Regions from separate parts of the Pseudomonas sp. MF08831 genome, predicted to be linked through region 3. Evidence: predicted binding sites of a transcription regulator. Region 3 holds the regulator's gene; each other region holds the start of a gene.
What was found. Region 3 encodes FliA, which starts transcription of late flagellar genes. Its sites were predicted from a motif close to CTAAAGTTTNNNNNNNNNNNGCCGNTAA; they were not measured.
Positions count from the first base shown of each region.

Region 1 (5,663 bases), on a different contig from region 3:
AGCCGGAGAGGTCAGTGACCATCTGTTTATCATTGAATCCGGCGTGGTCTCGGTGATGTTGAGCAAAGACGGGCACAAATTCGAAGCTGGGCGCATGGGCCCGGAGGAAGTGATTGGCGAGGGTGGGGTCTTGTCTGACCTGGCGGTATCGGCGGACTTCACGGCCAAGACCTATTGCACGCTGTATCGGATTGAGAAGGAGTACCTCAAGCCTTACCTGGATGTGCGCAACGACATTAGTGAGGCGATGAAAAACCTGCTGGACTTCAGACTACATACGGCGCAGAACCTGACTCAGGAAGCGCCGGTAGTGCCAACGAAAAAGGGCTTCTTGCAGTGGTTGCGTAATTTGACTTAACGCCGGGGATTACCGAACTGGCTATTAGTCTAGGACAGTGGGGTGACTAAGCGGGGCATCACTTCTTACGGTCTTGGGAGCATAATCATGTAAACGCGTACTGACCTTTACACCGTTTCGTCTGACGCCATGAACGCGATGCTGGAGGCTGCTGTCGGCAAGTTGTCACTGGAGCTGGTGCGTTTAATGTGTGTTGGTTACTCGCAAAAGCGGGGTGACGGTGCGTCGGTTGTATACGTTTTCGGTTTGGCGGGAAACGTGGCGCCTCAAATCTTTTATGTTCAAGTCGAACTCAATCACTCCTGGCGTCTTTTCTGTGAGCAGCCAAGTGATTCGTTTCGTGTAGCCATAGCCGCAGGAAGCGGTGCCAATCGTGGGCATAGCAGCCTTCACGCAGCCGATTCGAAAGCGTACTCGCAGCTTCAAATCTCATTCGCCAAGGCTGCGGGATATGCTGGTCACGCACAATCACGAAAGGGTAGCCATCAACTCCCTCGACTTGTGATTCTGACACATGCATATGCCTCACCAATCGGCTGTGCTCGGTCTTGGCTACCGATTTCATCGAGCACTGCCAAATACGGTTACGCTTGAGCATCACCGGGACATAGACTTTTCAAATGCAACAATGCTTCACGTCGTGCACGTTCCCGCCGCCATAGGGATTTTAAATCGGGACTCATCGGTATCTCCCTGACACAGTAAAATGCACCTCGATTAATAGACTTCAGGATGACTAGCTGACGGTATCGGCCCCTGCAAGTCAGGAGCCGAAAAGTATTCTGAGTGGATAGGTTTCTGAGCGAAAATGCAATTCCACGAGCACGTACAATGATAGGTGGCCGACAATAATTATTACAAGCACGCCCTTATTGTTTATGTCGCGCTTCCAAAACGCTAAGCCAATAGACAGGAGGGCAACCGAAATTCAGGGGCTCCTTTCAAGGCGTGAGTTCCATTGAGATATCTTTATATAATTCGAGTGCTTCTCTTGAACGTCTAATCATTAATATTTAATAGGCGATCAGCCAGCTCTATCACTGAGCCGAAGTGCTGCACGAGGGGGTGATAGAGTCGATTGATAGGCTGGTCGATCAGAATGATTAGACAGTATGGTTGCAGGGTATTAACCTAGAGATATTATTTTGTTTTCCTTGTCGGTAGGCAATATTGCGTATTAGCTATTTGCGACGTTGAATATTTATACTTTGACCATTTGTAATGCTCGAGAATATATCAGTGATGCCTCCGAATGACGATCGGCGGGCACTTTCGCACTCAGCTCGCCCCTCCTTGACGCCGACACAAGTGGCGAATGGGGGGCGATAAAATTACAGTGCGATTGATCATTAGCGGCAATCGGTTCGCCCAAGAGGTGGTAGTTAATGAGAGATGCTAGATATCGAAAAGCAAAGGGCTTGCTGATGTATCAGAACACCCTATTTGATTTGTGCCCGGAGTTATTGACGCTGGATGACGCACAAGGCGAGAAGCTATTTCGCGACTTTATTCGTCACGTCAACTACAGTGGCCAGATTTTTGATTGGGCACAGCATCTCAAATTATATCGTTGGCTAGAGCGCTCTTCTTACGCAAAGGCCTTGGGGGGAAAGCATTTAGATGCCGTCATGGCGGCTGCCGTTTCGCTATGGTGCGAAAAAGATAATAGTGCGCACACGGGTGTCGCCCTTGTACATCGCAATAGTTCTACGATGATACTGGGCTGGAAGTCAATTGGCATTCGTGGCCACTCTGAACTTGAGGCACTGCCGAGGGCATGCCAGTTATTATCGATCAGTGATTTTGCATTCTGTCATATCTCTAATAATAACCGCCCCTTGCCACAGCACTTCCAAGTACTAAATTAATACTAAAGTTACGCCTTTGCGCTGCAGGGGCGTTTGTCTTATAGAGTTGTAATACGCGATCAGCGCCCTCTGAAGTTGACTAGTTGTCTGCCCATGAGCGAGCGTCTTCGGCCATCCAAGCGCGTTTTTTTCATTGTCTGGAGTATTTATGTCTGGTTGGATCCGTAACATCCGCGTCAGCGCTAAGCTGAGTTGGGGGTTCGGCCTGGTGCTGGGGTTCTCCTTGTTACTGGTCGTTACTGGCTGGGTCGCGATTAATGTACTCACCGAACGCAGTATTAAAGTAGAGAGCATTGCTCGCGTCAGTGATATGACGATGGAGCTGCGTGTTCATCGTGTGCGCATGGAGCTCAACCCCCAGGGGGACAGTGTTCATTTGATTCTACAGACGCTCGATAAGCTGTCTGAGCACTTGAGCGCTGCTCGCGTGCTGCTGGCAGCCCCCCGCGATGAGGGGTTGATTGATGAGCAGATTGCGGCCGTCAAAGCGTATCGCGAGGCACTCGGTACCGTGAGTCAGCCGGGCGTTGATCTGGCGCCAGTGTTTGCGCGTATGAGTGCACAAGGTGACATCCTGCTCGACACCACGGGCCAGTTGATCGCCTCACAAAACAGGCAGCGTGATACCGATTCGTCGTTTGCCAAAGCCCTGCTCGTCAGTGTGGCGCTGCTGGCGTTGCTGCTAAGCGTGGTGGTGGCTTGGGTCATCAGTCGGCAGATTGTCACACCCCTACGGCACGTGCTGACAAACGTTGATCGGATTGCGTCTGGCGACTTGAGCCAGGACGTCGTGGTCGACCGTTGCGACGAACTGGGACAGTTGCAGAGCGGTCTGCAACAGATGACCAGCCGTTTGCGTCAGCTGATCGGAGGTATCAGCGGCAGCGTTATCCAGATTGCCAGTGCGGCGGAGGAACTGTCCGCTGTCACTAAACACACCAGTGCTGGTGTCAACGGCCAGAGAGTCGAGACTGATCATGTCGCCACTGCCATGAACGAAATGACCTCCACGGTGCAAGCCGTGGCACTGAATGCCGAAGAGGCGTGTGAAGCTACGACGATGGCCGATCAGCATGCACGGGAAGGCGATCAGGTCGTGGGTGAAGCCATCGAGCAGATCGAGCGGTTGGCCTTGGAGGTGAGACGTTCAGCCGAGGCGGTAGCTCATCTGAAAGAGCAAAGCGATAAAATCGGAGGCGTGCTGGACGTCATCAAGGCTGTCGCCCAGCAAACCAATCTACTCGCGCTCAACGCTGCGATCGAGGCGGCTCGGGCTGGTGAAGCGGGGCGCGGGTTCGCCGTGGTAGCGGATGAAGTGCGTAGCCTGGCTTTGCGTACCCAACGCTCCACTGAGGAAATTGAAAGCCTGGTGGCCGGTGTTCAAAGTGGCACTCACGCGGTGTCTTCAAGTATGGAAGCGAGCTTGCTATTGAGTGAGCACAGTGTTGAGTTCACTCGCCGAGCGGGTACGTCGCTGGAAAATATTACCCGTACGGTATCGACCATCCAACTGATGAATCAGCAGATTGCTGCGGCTGCCGAGCAGCAAAGTGCAGTGGCCGAAGAGATCAATCGCAGCGTGATCACGGTGCGCGATATTTCCGAACAAACAGCCAGTGCCAGCGACCAGACCGCTTCGTCAAGTATCGAGTTGGCGCGGCTGGGGCATGAGCTGGAAGCGCTGGTCGCGCGGTTCAAGGTTTGACGCAAAGCATGACAACTTGACACTACTGGGCATCAAGCGATCGGCCACGTCCCGCTCTGTCACGGGATGCAAACGTTCCATGACAGGGATTTCACAGAGTGGAAGGACGTCAATCGCTATATACTTTTCTACATAGCGCAATATCGAGTGGCTGATGTTCTACTTTCCCCGTGTGTCTCTACCCTGGCTCAGTTTCTTTCTATTGGTGGCTGCGACGTTGCTCGCCTTATTGTTAGGGCGCTATGCGATCTCAGTGGGTGAGTTGTGCCAATTCGTCATGACGATGGCTGGCCTTGGCGAGATGCCCACCGAACGTTATCAGTTGGTACACAGCCTGATCATCGACGCGCGCCTGCCTCGTGTCCTTGCCGGGCTATTGGTGGGAGCGGGGCTGTCAGTCTCGGGGGCGGCGTATCAAGCCGTCTTTCGTAACCCGCTGGTGTCGCCGGGCTTGCTGGGGGTACTCAGTGGCTGTGCTTTCGGTGCCGCCCAGGGAATCCTCCTGCACTGGGATCCGTTGCCCATCGCCTTGCTCGCCTGTACGACCGGATTGGTCGCCGTGGCCGTGGGCGTGGGGATCGCACATCTGTTCCAGACCTCTTCCATTCTGCTGTTGGTGCTCGGTGGCATCGTTGCCAACGCGTTGTTCACCGCGTTGCTGTCCATCACTCAGTACATGGCTGATCCGGTCGATCAACTGCCAGGCATTGTCTATTGGTTACTGGGAAGTCTCAGCTCGGTCGACCAACACACACTCATCTGGATTGCACCGGTGCTGGCGCTGGCAATCGGGCTGCTGTGCCTGGGAGGGCGTGTCATTGATGCCCTGTCTCTTAGCGATGACGAGGCCTACAGCCTGGGCGTACCGGTTCAGAAGATTCGCTATGGCGTGATTGTGCTGGCCACGTTGATCTGTGCGATGACCGTCAGCCTGGCCGGGATGGTCGGTTGGATCGGCTTGCTCGTGCCGCACCTGGCTCGGTTACTGGTCGGCCCCGGCAATCTTCGTTTGTTGCCCGTCAGCGCCTGCCTGGGTGGAGTCTTCCTGCTCGCGGCCGACGGTACTGCACGGAGTGTGTCGAGCGGGGAAATCCCGCTGGGTATCGTGACCGAACTTTTCGGTGCCGTTGCCTTTGTACTGGTGTTGCATCGCGTGCGTAGAGGCTGGCTATGACCCTGTTGGCGACACACCGGTTGAGCTTTTACATAGGGCGTCGTCTCATTCTCGATGACCTCTCATTGAGCATCGAACCGGGGGACAATATTGCGTTACTGGGGGCTAACGGCGCCGGTAAGAGCAGTTTGCTACGCCTGCTGCTGGGCTTACTCAAACCCGCTGCGGGCCAGGTGCTGTTGGACGGTCAGCCGATTACGGCCTTGAGCCGTCGCGCCGTGGCTCGGCAACTTGCGTATGTGCCCCAGAGTCATGTGCCCAGCTTTCCTTTTAGCGTCGCGCAGATCGTTGCCCAGGGGCGCCTGCCTGTCACGGGGCTTGGGCAGGCCCCAGGCGCTGTCGACGCAGATGCCGTTCAGCACGCCTTGAACGAGTTGGAGATCGAGCACCTGCTTGAGCGGCCCTATACAGAGTTGTCCGGAGGCGAACGCCAGTTGGTGCTGATTGCCCGCGCCATGGTGCAACGGGCGCGCCTGATCATCCTCGACGAGCCCGTCACCGGGCTCGATTACGGCCATCAACTGCGCTTGCTCGCGCTGCTGCAACGTCTCGCTGGCC
Region 1 covers NZ_JCBCUX010000018.1:28,833-34,495, reverse strand. The annotation lists gene AC19YS_RS28230 (mechanosensitive ion channel family protein) at 1-358, shown strand, start outside; gene AC19YS_RS28225 (hypothetical protein) at 1,783-2,226, shown strand; gene AC19YS_RS28220 (methyl-accepting chemotaxis protein) at 2,375-3,931, shown strand; gene AC19YS_RS28215 (FecCD family ABC transporter permease) at 4,086-5,105, shown strand; gene AC19YS_RS28210 (ABC transporter ATP-binding protein) at 5,102-5,663, shown strand, end outside.
Region 1: AC19YS_RS28220 (methyl-accepting chemotaxis protein) is a predicted target of FliA. The motif match lies at 2,296-2,323, and genes of this name have one in related genera.

Region 2 (5,663 bases), on a different contig from region 3:
AACACCCAGGTGTAGAGCAACACCATGACCAGGCCGATGGGCCAGCACCAGGGGTTTTGTTTGACCGTCAGCCAGACAGCGATCACCCCCAGGGCGGCGGCGAACAATTCAAGCCCGGACATGGCGGTTCCTTGGGAGAGTGGGAGAGGGCGCTAATTGTAACCAGAGGTGAGGAATGTTTAAACGCGGATGTGGAGGCATACACATTGCTGCGGTCATAGCGGCTGGCGTGGTTTGACGAGGTGCCTGAGATTGATGTCAAAAGCAGAGCACGGCGTGCGTGGCAGAAGCTGAGCAACACCCCATCACCAGATGTACTGAGCATCAACTGTGGGAGCGGGCTTGCTCGCGAAGGCGGTGTGCCAGCGACCTATGAGCTGGCTGAACCACCGCATTCGCGAGCAAGCCCGCTCCCACAAGTTGACTGCGTTCAGCGGCCAGCGCCGTACTGCTTTGCTTTTCTGTGGGAGCTGGCTTGCCTGCGATGCAGGCACCTCGGTGTATCAGGCACAACCAGTTGATGCCATCGCAGGCAAGCCAGCTCCCACATTGAATTGGGTTCAGCTCTCAAGATCAGGTCGGCTGTCAGGCCGCCTCGCCTTCGCTTTTGATCTAACCACTCAGGTCGGCTACTAGGCCGCCGTGCTTTGCTTTTGATTTTGATCTCAGGCGCCCCGTTAAACCACGCTGGCCGAACGCAGGCTTGAATCCGTGGGTAACCCGGCAGGACGCCGGGTTAGCCGTGTTGGGCCATGGATGGCCCGTCACGGCGGCCCACGGATTCAAGCCTGCGTTCGGGCACACCGAGCCCAAGCGAGGTGCCGAGTGGTGGGGCAAGAGCCCTTTGGTTATTTTGGGGCTTTTCCAAAGCGACCCGCCGTAAGGGCGGAACCCAAAGCGGCCATCACCCAAACACCGGATATGTACACCCACCCCCCCAAAAAAAGCTAAACCTTGAACTGCCGCAGCAACCCGTCCAACTCCTCACTCAACCCACGCAAATGCGCACTCGCCACGCTGGATTGCTCCGCCGCCAGCGCAGTGCTGTGAGACAACCCGGCCGCCTGGGTGACGTTCTGGTTGATATCCTCCACCACATGCGCCTGTTGCAAGGTCGCGCTGGCAATCGAGGCATTCAGCCCGTTGAGGTTACGCAACGCCTGGCCAATGGCGTTAAGACTGGCACCGGCCTGCCCAGCCTGTTCAATCGTCAGCTGCGAAGCGCTATGGCTGTCACTGATCACCTTGACCGCCGCTTCCGAGTGCCCCTGCAGACGCTCAATCATCACTTGGATTTCAGCAGTGGATTTTTGCGTACGTTGAGCCAGCAGCCGCACTTCATCGGCGACCACCGCAAACCCACGGCCCTGCTCCCCGGCGCGTGCGGCCTCAATGGCCGCGTTAAGCGCCAGCAGGTTGGTCTGGTCAGCGATGGAGCGGATCACTTCCAGCACACCACCAATCTGCGTGCTCTCGCTGGACAAGGTGCGAATCACCTCCACGGCCTGGCTGATGGTGCCGGAGAGCTGGTCGATCTGCTGCAAACTACCGTCAATATTCACCTGGCCCTGCTGCGCCTGGGCCTGGGCATCGCGCATCTCACTGGCGGCATGTTCGGCGTTTTTCGCCACGTCCTGCACGCCATAGGTGACTTCATTTATCGCCGTCGCCACCAGTTCCATCTGCTGCGACTGCTGTTGGCTGCGGTCATGCGCCTGGCTGGCGTTGTTGCCCAATTCCGTGGACGACTGGCCCAACGCATTGGCGCACACCTGCAACTGGCCGACCACCTGGCGCAGCTTGGCGGTAAAGCTGTTGAAGTGCCGAGACAACTGGGTGACTTCGTCGCGCCCGTGGGTGTCGAGGCTGCGCGTCAGGTCGCTTTCGCCACTGGCGATATTGGCCATGGCGTTCACCGCCGCCTGCAACGGCGTCACGATGCTGCGCACAATCAGGGTGACCAACACGGCCATCAGCAGAGCGATGCCCAGGCCAATCAGCGAGGCCTTCCACACCTGGCCCGTGAACTCGGCCTGCACATCATCCACGTACACGCCGGAGCCGATAATCCAGCCCCAGGGTTCGAACAGCTGGATGTACGAGGTTTTCTCCACGGGCGCTTCGGCGCCAGGTTTGGGCCAGCGATAGTTGACGATGCCGGCGCCCTTGGCCTTGGCCAGGATCACGAATTCGTTGAACACCGCAAAACCGTCCGGGTCGCGGATCGCCGAGAGGTTCTGGCCATCCAGCTTGGGGTTGGCCGCGTGCATGATCATCACGGGCGTCAGGTCGTTGATCCAGAAGTAATCGTCGTGGTCGTAGCGCAGGCCACGCACCGCGCTCAGGGCTTGCTGCTGCGCGGCTTCACGGCTGAGCACGCCGGTTTTCTCAAGGTTCTGGTAATAGGCCAGCACCCCGCTGGCGGTCTGCACCACGTGCTGGGTCTGCTGACGTTTGGCCTGGTAAAGGTCGCCATGGATCTGCTTGAGCATCAACAGCCCCAACGTCAGCAGCATCAACACGGCGACTATCAGGATCAGCCAGAGGCGGCGGCTGATCGACATACTGCGCAAACTGTTCATCGTCCTGTCACTCCATGCTTTTTATAATTGTGGGCGCTGCATCGAAATTTCCGGCTTGTCTGATAGGCTTTCGGCCTGTAATTGAAAAACCTGAGTACTCCCTGATTTTTCACGAAATTTTTGCAGACCGATGTTGAAAATCAGCACCGGAACTTGAGTGCGCTTGTCGTCAGTGAACTATTAAAAAGACAGTCAAGGCATGCCGACAGGCATGACCTTTGGGGGATACATGGATTTTTGGACCGCCATACAGGCATTGATTCTTGGCGTGGTGGAGGGGCTGACAGAGTTCCTGCCCATTTCCAGCACCGGGCACCAGATCATCGTCGCCGACTTGATCGGCTTCGGCGGCGAACGCTTTGAGGCGTTCAACATCATCATTCAATTGGGCGCGATCCTGGCGGTGGTCTGGGAGTTTCGGCGCAAGATCCTCGACGTGGTCATCGGCTTGCCGACCCAGCCCAGTGCCCGGCGGTTTACGGCTAACCTGATCATCGCGGTGGCGCCGGCCATCGTGCTGGGGGTGATTTTTGCCGACCTGATCAAGCACTACCTGTTCAACCCGATCACCGTGGCCACCGCCCTGGTCGTGGGCGGCGTGATCATGTTGTGGGCCGAGCGCCGCCAGCATGCGGTCCATGCTGAAACCGTGGACCAGATCACCTGGAAAGACGCGCTCAAGGTCGGCGTGGCCCAGTGCCTGGCCATGATTCCGGGCACCTCACGCTCCGGCGCCACCATCATTGGCGGCCTGTTGTTCGGCCTGTCGCGCAAGACCGCCACCGAGTTTTCGTTTTTTCTGGCGATGCCAACCATGGTCGGCGCGGCCCTGTATTCGGGCTACAAGTACCGTCACTTGTTCCAGCCCGATGACCTGCCGGTGTTTGCCATCGGGTTTGTCACCTCGTTCATCTTTGCGATGATCGCGGTCAAGGCCTTGCTCAAGTTCATCGCCAGCCACAGCTATGCGGCCTTTGCCTGGTATCGCATCGCGTTCGGTGTGCTGATCCTGGCGACCTGGCAGTTCGGCTGGATCGACTGGTCGGCGGTCAAGCCATGAACATTCAGCATCCGCGCCTCAAGGCGCTGATCTTTGTGCTGCTGTGCGCCGCGCCGCTGCTGGGAGCGGCGCTGGTGTGGCATCGCGGTGAGACAGTGATCCCGCTGGCCGCTTATGGCGTGGTCAGCGTGGTGGCGTTTTTTCTTTACTGGGGTGACAAGCGCAAGGCTGAGACAGCAGGCCCGCGCGTTCGCGAAAACATCCTGCACGCCGTGGAACTGGCCGGCGGGTGGCCCGGGGCGTTGATCGCCCAGCAGGTGTTCCGCCACAAGACGCGCAAGGTGTCGTACCAGGTGCTGTTCTGGGTCATCGTGTTGCTGCACGAGGTGTTCTGGCTCGACCAGTTATTCCTGGGCGGCACGCTGCTTTCAATCCTCTAGCAACAGCCCGATCTGCGTGCGCTTGGGCAGTTTGCTCACCACCAATTGGTGAGAACGCCGCAACAGGCCACGCAGTTCCTCGGCGCCCAGCGGGTAGGGCGTGTTCATGATGATCCACTGTGCCCGCGCCAGATAAGGCGCCGGGTGGATGCCGGGGCGGTCGACATGGCCGAGGAACAGGTCCTTGTCAACCTTGAACGCCAGCGATTCGCCCCGCAGGTTCTGCAGGGCGAACATCTTGTTGCCGGCGATCGAAAACACCCGCACGCCGCCCCATTTATAGTCTTCCCGCGCGCCGGGCAGGCTCAGGCAGAAGGCGGCGACGTGTGCTTCAGTCATTTTCATAGCAAGCGGTCTCCGCAGCCCTTGAAGGCTTCTTCCAGGTAGTCGATCCAGGCACGAATGGCCGGCAGCACGCCACGGCGATGCGGGTACACCGCCTGCAACCAGCCGCCCGGCGACGACCATTGCGGCAGCAGCTGCACCAACTGGCCGCTGGCCAATTCCTCTTCGCAGTACATCATCGGCAAGACGGTGAAACCCAGGCCTTTGAGGGCACAAGCCTTGCGCACGATGAAGTCGTCGATGCCTAGGCGGGCTTCCAGCGCGAGGTCCTGAGCGTTGCCTTGCGGGTCGATCAGGCGCAGGTGGACCAGGCGGTCGGCCTCCAGCGCGCCGAGCACCGGCAGTTGTTTGAGGTCTTCGAGGCTGTCGATGTGCCGACCCTGGATGAATTCAGGGCTGGCCACCAGCAGGGTCTGGGCCTGGCGCAGGCGCTTGGTCACCAGCAGCGGGTCTTCATCGCCCGACTCGCGCACGCGCAGGGCCACGTCGATGCCCTCAGCCACCAGGTCGACACGGCGGTTCACCAGCGTCATTTCCAGCTGCACCAGCGGGTGGGCGGCGAGAAAACCGGCAACCATGTCCGGCAACATGTGCTGGGCCATGCCCACCGGGCAACTGACCCGCAGGCGCCCGCGCGGTTCGCTGGACATACTGGCCACGGCCTCGTCGGCCATTTCCGCTTCCAGCAGCATGGCCTGGCAATGGCGCAAATAACGCTCGCCTACCGCAGTGAGGGTCAATTGGCGGGTGGTGCGCTGCAACAGGCGCGCGCCGAGGCGTTCTTCCAGCTCGGCAATACGCCGTGACAGCCGTGACTTGGGAATCCCCAGCAGCCGGCCGGCCGCCGCAAAGCCGCCGGCCTCGACGACTTTGGCGAAATAGTAGAGGTCGTTGAGGTCTTGCATGGTCAACCTATTGTCCTGTCAGTGGGACGAACTATCCGCGTCTGGCGAGGGCAAATCCACTACAAAAAAAGCGAGCGCCGTGTGGCGGCTCGCTGTGGACGCGATTAAACGCTTAGAACTGCGCGCCCGCCATCAGCACATACTTCACATGCACGTACTCTTCGATCCCGTAATAGCTGCCCTCACGGCCATAACCGGATTGCTTGATACCGCCAAATGGAATCGACGCGGTGCCGACCGAACCGGAATTGAGGATGACCATCCCAGCCTCCAGTTGGCGCGACAGCCGCAACGAACGCCCCAGCGCGCGGGTGTAGGCATACGCCACCAGGCCAAACTCGGTCTGGTTGGCGCGCGCGATGACTTCCTCTTCATCCTTGAATGAATAGAA
Region 2 covers NZ_JCBCUX010000006.1:106,308-111,970, forward strand. The annotation lists gene pnuC (nicotinamide riboside transporter PnuC) at 1-122, opposite strand, end outside; gene AC19YS_RS14435 (methyl-accepting chemotaxis protein) at 948-2,582, opposite strand; gene AC19YS_RS14440 (undecaprenyl-diphosphate phosphatase) at 2,812-3,642, shown strand; gene AC19YS_RS14445 (DUF1294 domain-containing protein) at 3,639-4,022, shown strand; gene AC19YS_RS14450 (MmcQ/YjbR family DNA-binding protein) at 4,011-4,367, opposite strand; gene AC19YS_RS14455 (LysR substrate-binding domain-containing protein) at 4,364-5,272, opposite strand; gene AC19YS_RS14460 (NAD-dependent succinate-semialdehyde dehydrogenase) at 5,385-5,663, opposite strand, start outside.
Region 2: AC19YS_RS14435 (methyl-accepting chemotaxis protein) is a predicted target of FliA. The motif match lies at 2,650-2,677, and genes of this name have one in related genera.

Region 3 (5,663 bases):
GAGCTGACGGCTGCCCTGGATTACACCCCCTCGGCGCTGGCGCCGCGTGTGCCGAACATGGAGCTCGAAGACGAGCTGCGCAAGACGGCCTCGCGGATTGTCTCGGCCCAGGCTGAATTGAGCATGCGCGGCGACAGCGATGCCAGCACCAACCGCCAGTTGTTCGCCGGCCTGCCGCTGACCGCTGCCGAGCCGCTGGTTGAACCGACCTTCAAAGAACCGCCACGTCCTGCAGCGCCGGCCCCGGCTGCCGCAGTCGACCAGCGCGTGTTCGACTCGATGCGCTTTGAACTCAACGGCCTGCGTGAGCTGCTCGAAGTGCAGCTGGGCTCGCTGGCGTGGAACCAGTTGCAAGGCAGCAAGCCGCAACAAGCCAACCTGTGGCGTCGCCTGCAACGCATCGGTCTGTCTGGCCCGTTGTCCCGCGACCTGCTGGCGCTGACCGCCGAAGTTGAAGAACCACGCCAGGCCTGGCGCATGTTGCTGGCGCACTTGGCACGCATGATCGTCACCCCGGAAATCGAACCCCTGGAAGAGGGCGGTGTGATTGCCATGGTCGGCCCGGCCGGCATGGGCAAGACCACCACCCTGGCGAAACTGGCAGCGCGTTATGTGCTCAAGTACGGCGCGCAGAATATCGCGCTGGTGAGCATGGACAGCTACCGCATTGGCGCCCAGGAGCAGCTCAAGACCCTGGGCCGCATCCTCAACGTGACGGTGACCCACGTTGACCCGGGCCAGTCGCTGGCCAATGCCCTCGACCCGCTGCTGCGCAAGCGCGTGGTGCTGATCGACACCGCCGGCCTGCAAGCCAGTGACCCGGCGCTGCGCATGCAGCTCGAAAGCCTGGCCGGGCGCGGCATCAAGTCAAAAAATTACCTGGTGCTTGCAACCACCAGCCAGAAACAGGTTCTTACCGCTGCATATCACAGCTACAAGCGTTGCGGCCTGGCCGGTTGCATCCTCACCAAGCTCGATGAAACCGCGAGCCTGGGTGAAGTGCTGAGCCTGGCCATCAGTCATGAATTACCGGTCGCCTACCTGACCGACGGGCCGCGGATCCCGGATGATCTCCATCTGCCGCGCCGTCATCAGTTGGTCAGCCGTGCTGTCAGCGTGCAAATGCAAGAAGAGCCTAGCGAGGAAGCGATGGCCGATATGTTCGCCGACCTTTACCACAACCCCGCCAAACGGGTCGGTTAAGGCCAGGATGAACACCATGAAATGTATCTACATCGATGGTCTGCAAGCGATTCACGCGGCCAAGCCATGTAGCCTGCGTCTAAGCAAGACAAGGTAAAGAAATAAAATGGGCAGCATGCATCCCGTACAGGTGATCGCGGTGACCGGCGGCAAAGGTGGCGTCGGGAAAACTAACGTGTCAGTGAATTTGTCCCTGGCCCTGGCAGAGCTTGGCCGTCGCGTCATGCTGCTGGATGCTGACCTGGGCCTGGCGAACGTCGACGTTCTGCTGGGGCTGACACCCAAACACACCCTTGCCGATGTGATCGAGGGCCGCTGCGAGCTGCGCGATGTGCTGCTGCAAGGCCCCGGTGGCATTCGCATCGTGCCGGCCGCCTCGGGCACCCAGAGCATGGTGCACCTGAGCCCGGCGCAGCACGCCGGCCTGATCCAGGCGTTCAGCGATATCGGCGATAACCTCGACGTGCTGGTGATCGACACCGCCGCCGGCATCGGCGAGTCCGTGGTCAGCTTCGTGCGCGCCGCCCAGGAAGTGCTGCTGGTGGTCTGCGACGAACCCACCTCGATCACCGACGCCTATGCCCTGATCAAACTGCTTAACCGTGACTACGGCATGAACCGCTTCCGCGTGCTGGCCAACATGGCCCAAAGCCCGCAGGAAGGGCGCAACCTGTTCGCCAAGTTGACCAAGGTCACGGATCGCTTCTTGGATGTCGCCTTACAATATGTAGGCGCAGTTCCCTATGACGAGTGTGTACGCAAGGCTGTGCAAAAGCAGCGTGCGGTCTACGAAGCGTTCCCTCGTTCGAAGTGCGCACTGGCGTTCAAGGCTATTGCCCAGAAGGTCGATACTTGGCCGTTGCCCGCCAACCCTCGGGGGCATCTGGAGTTTTTCGTCGAGCGATTGGTGCATCAGACGAGCGCAGGACCGGTGCTATGACATCCAGCGGCTACAACCTTTACAAAAAGTCGGCACGTGACAGCCAGGGCGAATTGATCGAGCGCTATGCGCCCCTGGTCAAGCGCATTGCCTATCACTTGCTGGCACGCCTGCCGGCCAGCGTGCAGGTCGAAGACCTGATCCAGGCCGGCATGATCGGTCTGCTCGAAGTGTCGACCAAATACGACGCGAGCAAAGGCGCGAGTTTCGAGACGTATGCGGGTATCCGTATCCGTGGCGCGATGCTCGATGAAGTGCGTAAAGGGGATTGGGCGCCGCGTTCGGTACACCGCAATACGCGCATGGTCAGTGACGCAATTCGCGCAATTGAAGCAAAAACCGGTCGTGACGCTAAAGATCATGAAGTTGCGGCCGAACTCCAATTGAGTCTCGACGATTACTACGGGATTTTGAACGATACCTTGGGCAGCCGCCTGTTCAGTTTCGACGACCTGTTGCAGGACGGCGAACACGAAGGGCTGCACGAGGACGGCGCGAGTGCTCATCTCGAACCGTCACGCGACCTGGAGGACGAACGTTTCCAGGGTGCGCTGGCGGAAGCGATTGCCAATTTGCCGGAGCGTGAGCGACTGGTGTTGGCGCTGTACTACGACGAAGAGCTGAACCTCAAGGAAATCGGTGAGGTCCTGGGGGTCAGCGAATCGCGTGTCAGCCAGTTGCACAGCCAGTGCGCAGCCCGCTTGCGGGGGCGATTGGGAGAGTGGCGCGCGCGCTGACAGGCAGTGTGGGGACACTGCAGACGCTACCGCGAAGGCTTCATGCCTTCGCGGGTTCGTACCGTGGTGCCCTGGGCAGTCCTTTTTGTGTAACGCCTGTTGATTGAAATGGCGCGTCCAGGTGCTGGGCGCGTTTAAGACTGCTTGGAGGTCGAATTGGACAAGAACATGAAAATCCTCATCGTTGATGACTTCTCAACGATGCGGCGGATCATAAAAAACCTGTTGCGTGACCTTGGGTTCACCAACACGGTCGAGGCGGATGACGGCATTACGGCGATTCCGATCCTCAACAGCGGGAGCATCGACTTTCTGGTAACCGACTGGAACATGCCGGGCATGACCGGTATCGACTTGCTGCGTCACGTGCGCGCCGATGAAAAACTGCGCAGCCTGCCTGTGTTGATGGTGACCGCCGAAGCCAAGCGTGAACAGATCATCGAAGCCGCCCAAGCCGGGGTAAACGGCTACGTGGTCAAGCCATTCACTGCACTGGCCTTGAAAGAGAAGATCGAAAAAATCTTCGAACGCATCGGTCATTGATGCTGCCACGGGGGAGCTATGGAGCATAAAGAAACGTCACAGGGCGACTTTGAGTCGACCCTGAAAAAGCATGCTCACCAGTTGGTCGAAAGCCTTGAAAAAGGCCAGTTCGGCGACGCGGTGCAGTTAATCCATGAGCTTAACCAGACCCGTGACCGCGGCCTGTACCAGGAAGTGGGCAAGCTCACACGCGAGCTGCACAGTGCGATCGTCAATTTTCAGATTGACCCGCACATGCCCCAGGCCGAAGAAATTTCGCAAATCACCGATGCCACCGAACGCCTGTCCTATGTGGTCAGGCTGACTGAGGCGGCGGCCAACCGCACCATGGACCTGGTGGAAAACGCCACGCCGCTGGTCAATGGCATGGCCACCGAAGCTCAGGCGCTCAGCGTTGACTGGGGCCGCTTCATGCGTCGTGAAGTGGGGGCTGAAGAGTTTCGTGAGTTGGCGCGTCGGGTTGACGCTTTTCTGTCACGCAGCGAGCAGGAAAACCGCACGGTTTCCAGCAACCTCAATGACATTCTGCTGGCCCAGGATTACCAGGACCTCACCGGTCAGGTGATCAAGCGCGTGACCCAATTGGTCACCGAAGTGGAAAGCAACCTGCTCAAACTGGTGCTCATGGCCGGCCAGGTAGACCGTTTTGCCGGCATCGAACATGACCGCGAAGCGATCCTCTCGGAAAAAGATCCACAAAAACATCTCGCCAAGGGTGAAGGTCCGCAGATTCATGCCGATAAACGTGAAGACGTTATGTCAGGTCAGGATGACGTAGATGACCTGTTATCCAGTTTAGGCTTCTAAGGAGCACCCACATGAGCTTCGGCGCCGATGAAGAAATCCTTCAGGATTTCCTTGTAGAGGCCGGCGAAATTTTAGAGCAACTGTCCGAGCAACTGGTCGAGCTGGAAAGCCGACCGGATGATGCGAACCTGCTCAATGCAATTTTTCGCGGTTTTCACACTGTAAAAGGGGGCGCCGGCTTCCTCCAGCTCCATGAGCTGGTGGAGTGCTGTCACATCGCCGAGAACGTGTTCGACATCCTGCGCAAGGGTGAGCGGCACGTCGACTCGGAACTGATGGACGTGATTCTCGAAGCGCTGGATGCGGTCAACGGCATGTTCAGCGAAGTGCGCGAACGTGCACCGATCACTGCGGCCACGCCGGAACTGCTGGCGGCCCTGGCACGCCTGGCAGAACCGGCCACGTCGGCGGCACCTGTGGCAGCGGCGCCTGAGCCGGTTGTCGAGGCTGAGCCGGATGTGACCGACAGCGAGTTCGAGCAGTTGCTCAACTCCCTCAGTGCGGTGAAGGCCGAAGCTGAAGCACCGCAAGCGCCCATTGCGCCTGCGGCGCCGACCAGCGAAGACATTACCGACGCCGAGTTCGAGTCCCTGCTTGACCAGTTGCATGGCAAGGGCCAGTTTGCCGCCGACGCCGTGGCACCTGCCGCTGCGCCGCAGGCACCAGCGGCGTCTGCCAACACCGACATTACCGACGACGAATTCGAAGCGTTGCTCGACCAACTGCATGGCAAGGGCACCTTTGCGGCCGAAGCCTTGCCGGAAGTCGCGGCCACCGCCACCGCCGCCGCACCTGCTGCCACGGCAGCACCGGCTGGCGACGGGCTGATCTCCGATCACGAATTCGAAGCCTTGCTGGATGAATTGCACGGCAAAGGCAAGTTCACCGAAGTGGCCCCGGCCGCCGCGGCGACTGCCACCCCGGTAGCCGCGAAACCTGCCCCAGCCAAAGCCGCCGCACCGGCCGCCGCCAAACCCGCTCCGGCCCCCGCAGCCGCCCCGGCGCCTGCACGGGCTGCCGCGGCGCCAGTGGCCGAGAAGCCTGCCAGTGAAGCCGAAACCACCGTACGGGTTGATACCGCACGCCTGGACGACATCATGAACATGGTCGGCGAACTGGTGCTGGTGCGTAACCGTCTGGTGCGCCTGGGCCTGAACAGCGGCGATGAAGCCATGCAAAAGGCCGTGTCGAACCTCGACGTGGTCACCGCTGACTTGCAGACCGCCGTGATGAAAACGCGGATGCAGCCGATCAAGAAAGTCTTCGGCCGCTTCCCACGCCTGGTTCGCGACCTGGCTCGTCAGCTTAAGAAAGAAATCAACCTGGAACTGGTGGGTGAAGAAACCGACCTCGACAAAAACCTGGTCGAGGCCCTGGCCGACCCGCTGGTCCACTTGGTGCGCAACGCCGTCGACCACGGCGTCGAAACGCCG
Region 3 covers NZ_JCBCUX010000016.1:129,120-134,782, forward strand. The annotation lists gene flhF (flagellar biosynthesis GTPase FlhF) at 1-1,203, shown strand, start outside; gene fleN (flagellar synthesis regulator FleN) at 1,310-2,143, shown strand; gene fliA (RNA polymerase sigma factor FliA) at 2,140-2,880, shown strand; gene AC19YS_RS27105 (chemotaxis response regulator CheY) at 3,049-3,423, shown strand; gene AC19YS_RS27110 (protein phosphatase CheZ) at 3,442-4,230, shown strand; gene AC19YS_RS27115 (chemotaxis protein CheA) at 4,242-5,663, shown strand, end outside.

Region 4 (5,663 bases), 130 kb from region 3:
AGCCGGTGACAGGCGCGCATACAGCGGCAGAATTTCGGTGTGCTTGAGCTGGGCCTTGCGCAGCATCTCGGCGGCGTCACGAATCTCGCGCTCGCCCGGCAAGAACACCAGCACATCGCCAGGGCTGCGCCGCTCGCTGCGTTCATAGGCGGCGATTTCATCCAGGGTAGCAAGGATCGCCTGGTCGACGGTCAAGTCGTCCTCGACGCGGTTGCCCTCCTCGTCCTGCTCCAGGGTCAGCGGGCGATACCAAGTGTCCACCGGGAAGGTACGGCCCGAGACCTCGACGATCGGTGCATCGTCGAAGTGCTTGGAAAAACGCTCCAGGTCGATGGTCGCCGAGGTGATGATGACTTTCAGGTCGGGGCGACGCGGCAACAGGGTTTTCAGGTAGCCGAGCAGGAAGTCGATGTTCAGGCTGCGTTCGTGGGCTTCGTCGACGATGATCGTGTCGTAGCGTTCCAGGTAGCGGTCGTTCTGGGTTTCCGCCAGCAGGATGCCGTCGGTCATCAACTTGATCAGGGTGTTGGAGTCACTCTGGTCTTCGAAACGCACCTGATAGCCGACCAGCGCGCCCAATGGCGTGGCCAGTTCTTCGGCGACGCGGCTGGCGACGCTGCGCGCGGCGATTCGGCGCGGCTGGGTGTGGCCGATCAGGCCGTACTGGCCACGGCCGATCTCCAGGCAGATTTTCGGCAGTTGGGTGGTTTTACCCGAGCCGGTTTCACCGGCGATGATCAACACCTGATGCTTTTGCAGCGCCTCTTTGATCTCGTCGCGCTTGGCGGCAATCGGCAGGCTGTCGTCGTAGCGAACCACCGGCAGGCTGGCACGCCGCGCCGTGACCTGTGCGCAGGACGCCTGCATGCGCGTGACCCACTGCGCCAGCTTGTCCTCGTCGGGCTTCTTGCGCAGCTCGAGCAACTGGCGCCGCAAGCGGTGGCGGTCGGCGAGCATGGCGTGATCGAGGTTTTTCAGCAGTTGGTCGATAGCGGGCGCTTGGTCAGTCATCAGGTACTTTGAAGGTCGTCATTTATGCACGGCCGGCAAGTGTGGCAGAAAAGCCGCTATCAGCGTCAAGCTTCAAGCGGCAAGTAGACGCAAAACCGCTTACCTGTGGCTTGCCGCTTGAGGCTTACAGCTGCTCTTTTCTGCGGTACGGGAACACGTCGATGACCTTGCCGGCGCGAATCGCTTCCTGCAGGCCTTTCCAGTAGTCGGCGTTGTACAGCTCGCCGTGCAGCTCGTCGAACAGCTTGCGCTGGCCGGCGTCGGCAAACAGGAACGGCGGGAATTCTTCGGGGAACACATCCAGCGGCCCAATGGAGTACCAGGGCTCCGAGGCCATTTCGTCCTCGGGCGTGCGCGGTGCCGGGATGTGGCGAAAGTTGGCTTCGGTGAGAAAGCAGATTTCGTCGTAGTCATAGAACACCACGCGACCGTGGCGGGTGACGCCGAAGTTTTTCAGCAGCATGTCGCCGGGAAAGATGTTCGCCGCAGCCAGTTGCTTGATGGCCAGGCCGTAGTCTTCCAGCGCTTCGCGCACTTGGGCGTCGTTGGCGTTGTCGAGGTAGAGGTTGAGTGGGGTCATGCGCCGCTCGGTCCAGCAGTGGCGGATCAGCACGGTGTCGCCTTCGACTTCCACGGTGCCCGCAGCGACCTCCAACAGCTCGGCCAGGCATTCAGGCTCGAACTTGCTCAAGGGGAAACGGAAATCGGCGAACTCCTGGGTGTCGGCCATGCGCCCCACGCGGTCGACGCTTTTTACCAGGCGGTACTTCTCGATGACGGTGGCGCGATTGACGTTTTTCGACGGTGAAAAGCGGTCCTTGATGATCTTGAACACCGTGTTGAAGCCCGGCAGCGTGAACACGCTCATGACCATGCCGCGCACGCCGGGCGCCATGATGAAGCGGTCATCGGTGGTGGCCAGGTGGTTGATCAGCGCGCGGTAGAACTCCGACTTGCCGTGTTTGTAGAAACCGATTGAGGTGTACAGCTCGGCGATGTGCTTGCCGGGCAGAATGCGTTTGAGAAACCCGATGAATTCCGCTGGCACCGGCACGTCGACCATGAAATACGAGCGCGTGAACGAGAAGATGATCGACACGTCGGCTTCGTCCGTGATCAGCGCGTCGATCTGAATGCCGCGCCCTTCGCGGTGCAGCAGCGGAATCACCAACGGCCATTGTTCGTCACGGGTGTAGATGCGTCCTACGAGGTAGGCGCCTTTATTGCGGTAGAGCACCGAGGAAAACAGCTCAACATTGAGGTCCGGATCTTTGCACACCCAGTCCGGCAGGTTTTCGCGCAATTGCGCTTCGAGCCGGCGCAGGTCGGTCGCAAGGTCTGCGTAGGGTTCGCTGAACGCGTAATCGGCGAAGACCTGCGCCAGCATCGCCGTCAGGTCGCCCGCCGGCTGATAAACGCGGGTTTGCGCCGCACGCGCACGGCGCAGGCTCGGCCGCGTGGTGTGGATGAACATGCAGGCATCGCTGATCAGGTCGTGACTGAACAGGCTGCAGAAGATCGAGTTGTACCAGGTCTCGGACAATTCATCGTCAAAGCGCAGGTCGATCAGGCCGATGTAGGCACGCTTCACCAGCGGCCACGCGTCCACTTCCAGCAGCGTGGCCTCGTCGAACTGGGCACGCAGGCGCGCCGTTACTTCAGCGACTTTCTCTTCGTACAAGTTGATCCGCGCCGCCGAAGCCGCCTGCCCTTGCTGCCACTGGGCCTTCTCGAAACGTTCACGGGCGCCGTCAGTGATCTGGCGGAAGTGCTCACGGTAATCGTCGAAGCCATCGAGGATCATGCGGGCGATGGCAAGCGCGGACTGCGGCATACGGGAAACCTCGAACGGGCGTCTGGAAGCCCTGAGCTTAGCCAGTGAACGGGGGCACGAGAAGGATGATTTTTTGGGTCACGCTTTACAACTGTCGACACATTGTAGGGTTTTTTCAAATTTCATGATTCGACCGTATGGGCAGTAAACGCAGCCAAACGCGCCAGCACCTTTGGCTACAGCCCTGCAAGGCCGTGGCTTGACGCCTGCCAGGGTAAACAGCAGCGCGCTTGCGCTTCACAACTTATGTAACCGAATTGATACACCGTAAGGGAAACCCTGATTACCTCCTTAGTGGCACTTTGATATATAGCGCGCCCTCTCCCAGCCTAACAAGGTCTGAAGACCGATCCGGGAACAGGTTCTAATCGCCTAAGGAGCATTGAGATGTCATTGAGGAACATGAGGATCGGATTGCGCGCCAGTCTGAGTTTTGCGCTGTTGGCCGGTTTGCTGGTGATTGTCGGCCTGTTTGGCCTAGGCCAGATGGCTAAGCTGCGAGAAAGCGCGCTGGTCATCGAAGAGTCATGGATGCCGAGCATCGAGAATATCCACGACAGCGCGGCCTATGTGGCCAGTATCCGCTTGGAGGCCTTGCGCCTGGCGACCACCGACGAATCGCGGATTCGCGACAACAGCAAAAGCCTGATCACCCGCCAGAGCACTGAGCTGCAAACGCTGCTGACCCATCACGAAACCCTGACCAGCGGCGACGAAGAAGCCGCTCTGCTGAAAAAACTCAAAGCCGATGTGGGCACCTATCTCGGCATCGTCGGGCAGATGGTGGCCCTGGTGGACAAGGATCAACAGCAAGATGCCATCGACCTGCTGACCAGCCGCCTGGCACCCCAAGGTACGGTCCTCAACAAGAGCCTGGAGGACATGATCACCTTCAATCAGAAAGGCGTCGAAGACGCGGCCAATGCTGCCGCGCAGATGTATGCCAGCGCTCAGTGGGTGGTCGGCCTGATCATCGTGTGCGCGTTGATCGCCACTTTATTGCTCGCCTGGCTGCTGACCCGCAGTATCACCGCCCCCCTCGGCCAGGCCCTGGCCGTGGCACGCACCATCGCCGGCGGCGATTTGAGCCAGCCTGTGGTGGTGAAAGGCACCGACGAACCGGCGCAATTGCTGACGGCCCTGGCCACCATGCAGGACCAGCTGCGAACCACGATCCATGGCATCAGCGAATCGGCGCAGCAACTGGCCTCCGCCGCCGAGGAAATGAGCTCGGTGATGGAACAGAGCACCCGTGGCCTGCAGGCGCAAAACGATGAAATTGAACAGGCGGCGACCGCCGTCAACGAGATGAGCGCGGCCGTGGACGAAGTGGCGGGCAACGCGGTGTCCAGCGCCGAAGCGTCCAAGGCCTCCGATGAAGACAGCAAGCACGGCCACTATCAGATCAGCGAAACCATCAGCTCGATCCAGAACCTGGTGGACGAAGTGCTTGGCGCCTCGAGCAAAGCCGAAGGCCTGGCCGTGCAGGCTCAGGACATCAGCAAAGTGCTCGAAGTGATCCGCGGCATCGCCGGGCAAACCAACCTGCTGGCCCTCAATGCCGCCATCGAAGCAGCGCGCGCAGGCGAAGCCGGCCGAGGCTTTGCGGTAGTGGCCGATGAGGTGCGCTCGCTGGCGCAACGCACCCAGGATTCAACCGAAGAAATCGAACAGATGATCACCGGTATCCAGCAAGGTACCCAGGACACCGTCGACGCCCTCAACAGCAGCGCCGAACACGCCGGCCAGACCCTGCAACGCGCCAACAGCGCCGGCAGCGCGCTGGAAAAAATCACCGCGGCCATCTCGCAGATCAGCGAGCGCAACCTGGTGATCGCCAGCGCCGCTGAGCAGCAGGCACTGGTGGCCCGTGACGTCGACCGCAGCCTGGTGAACATTCGCGACCTGTCCACCCAAACCGCCGCGGGCGCGACCCAGACCTCCGCCGCCAGCCAGGAGCTGTCGCGCCTGGCCGTGGACCTCAACGGCATGGTGACGCGGTTTGTCCTGTAATTAGCCATTGTGTCGGCCAGGCCTCTAGGCAACACTCGCCGCCTTATTGAGGTAGGAGTGTTCCGTGAGACCTGTCGACACCCTGTATTTGCTGGGACTGGCTGCCATCTGGGGCGCGAGTTTCCTGTTCATGCGCATCATCGCGCCGGAAATCGGCACCGTGCCGACCGCATTTTTTCGCGTGTCGATTGCCGCCGCCGGCTTGCTGATGATACTCACAGCGATGCGCGTCAACTGGGACTTCCAGGGCAAGTTCAAGACCGTGCTGCTGCTGGGCGTAATCAACTCCGGCATCCCCGCGACCATGTACTCGGTGGCCGCGCAGGTGCTGCCGGCCGGCTACTCGGCGATCTTCAACGCCACCACGCCACTGATGGGCGTGTTGATTGGCGGGTTGTTCTTCAGTGAACGCCTGACGCCGTCGAAAATCGCCGGCGTCAGCCTGGGCCTGCTCGGCGTGGCCGTGCTGACGCGCGCCGGGCCGGTGGCGTTTGACCTGGAATTATTGATGGGGGCGCTGGCCTGCCTGTTAGCCACCACCTGCTACGGCTTCGCCGGGTTCCTCGCACGGCGCTGGCTGGACCAACGCGGCGGCCTGGACAGCCGACTCGCCGCGCTGGGCAGCATGCTCGGCGCCACCCTGTTTTTACTGCCGTTTTTTGCCTACAGCGCGATCAACCACCCGCCCGCGAGTTGGGGTGGCTGGCAGGTTTGGTCATCACTGCTAGGTCTGGGCCTTGTGTGCACGGCGTTTGCCTACATTCTGTACTTCCGCCTGCTGTCGTCCATTGGACCAGTGAAGTCG
Region 4 covers NZ_JCBCUX010000016.1:1,595-7,257, reverse strand. The annotation lists gene hrpA (ATP-dependent RNA helicase HrpA) at 1-1,011, opposite strand, end outside; gene aceK (bifunctional isocitrate dehydrogenase kinase/phosphatase) at 1,136-2,845, opposite strand; gene AC19YS_RS26490 (methyl-accepting chemotaxis protein) at 3,233-4,858, shown strand; gene AC19YS_RS26485 (DMT family transporter) at 4,923-5,663, shown strand, end outside.
Region 4: AC19YS_RS26490 (methyl-accepting chemotaxis protein) is a predicted target of FliA. The motif match lies at 2,967-2,994, and genes of this name have one in related genera.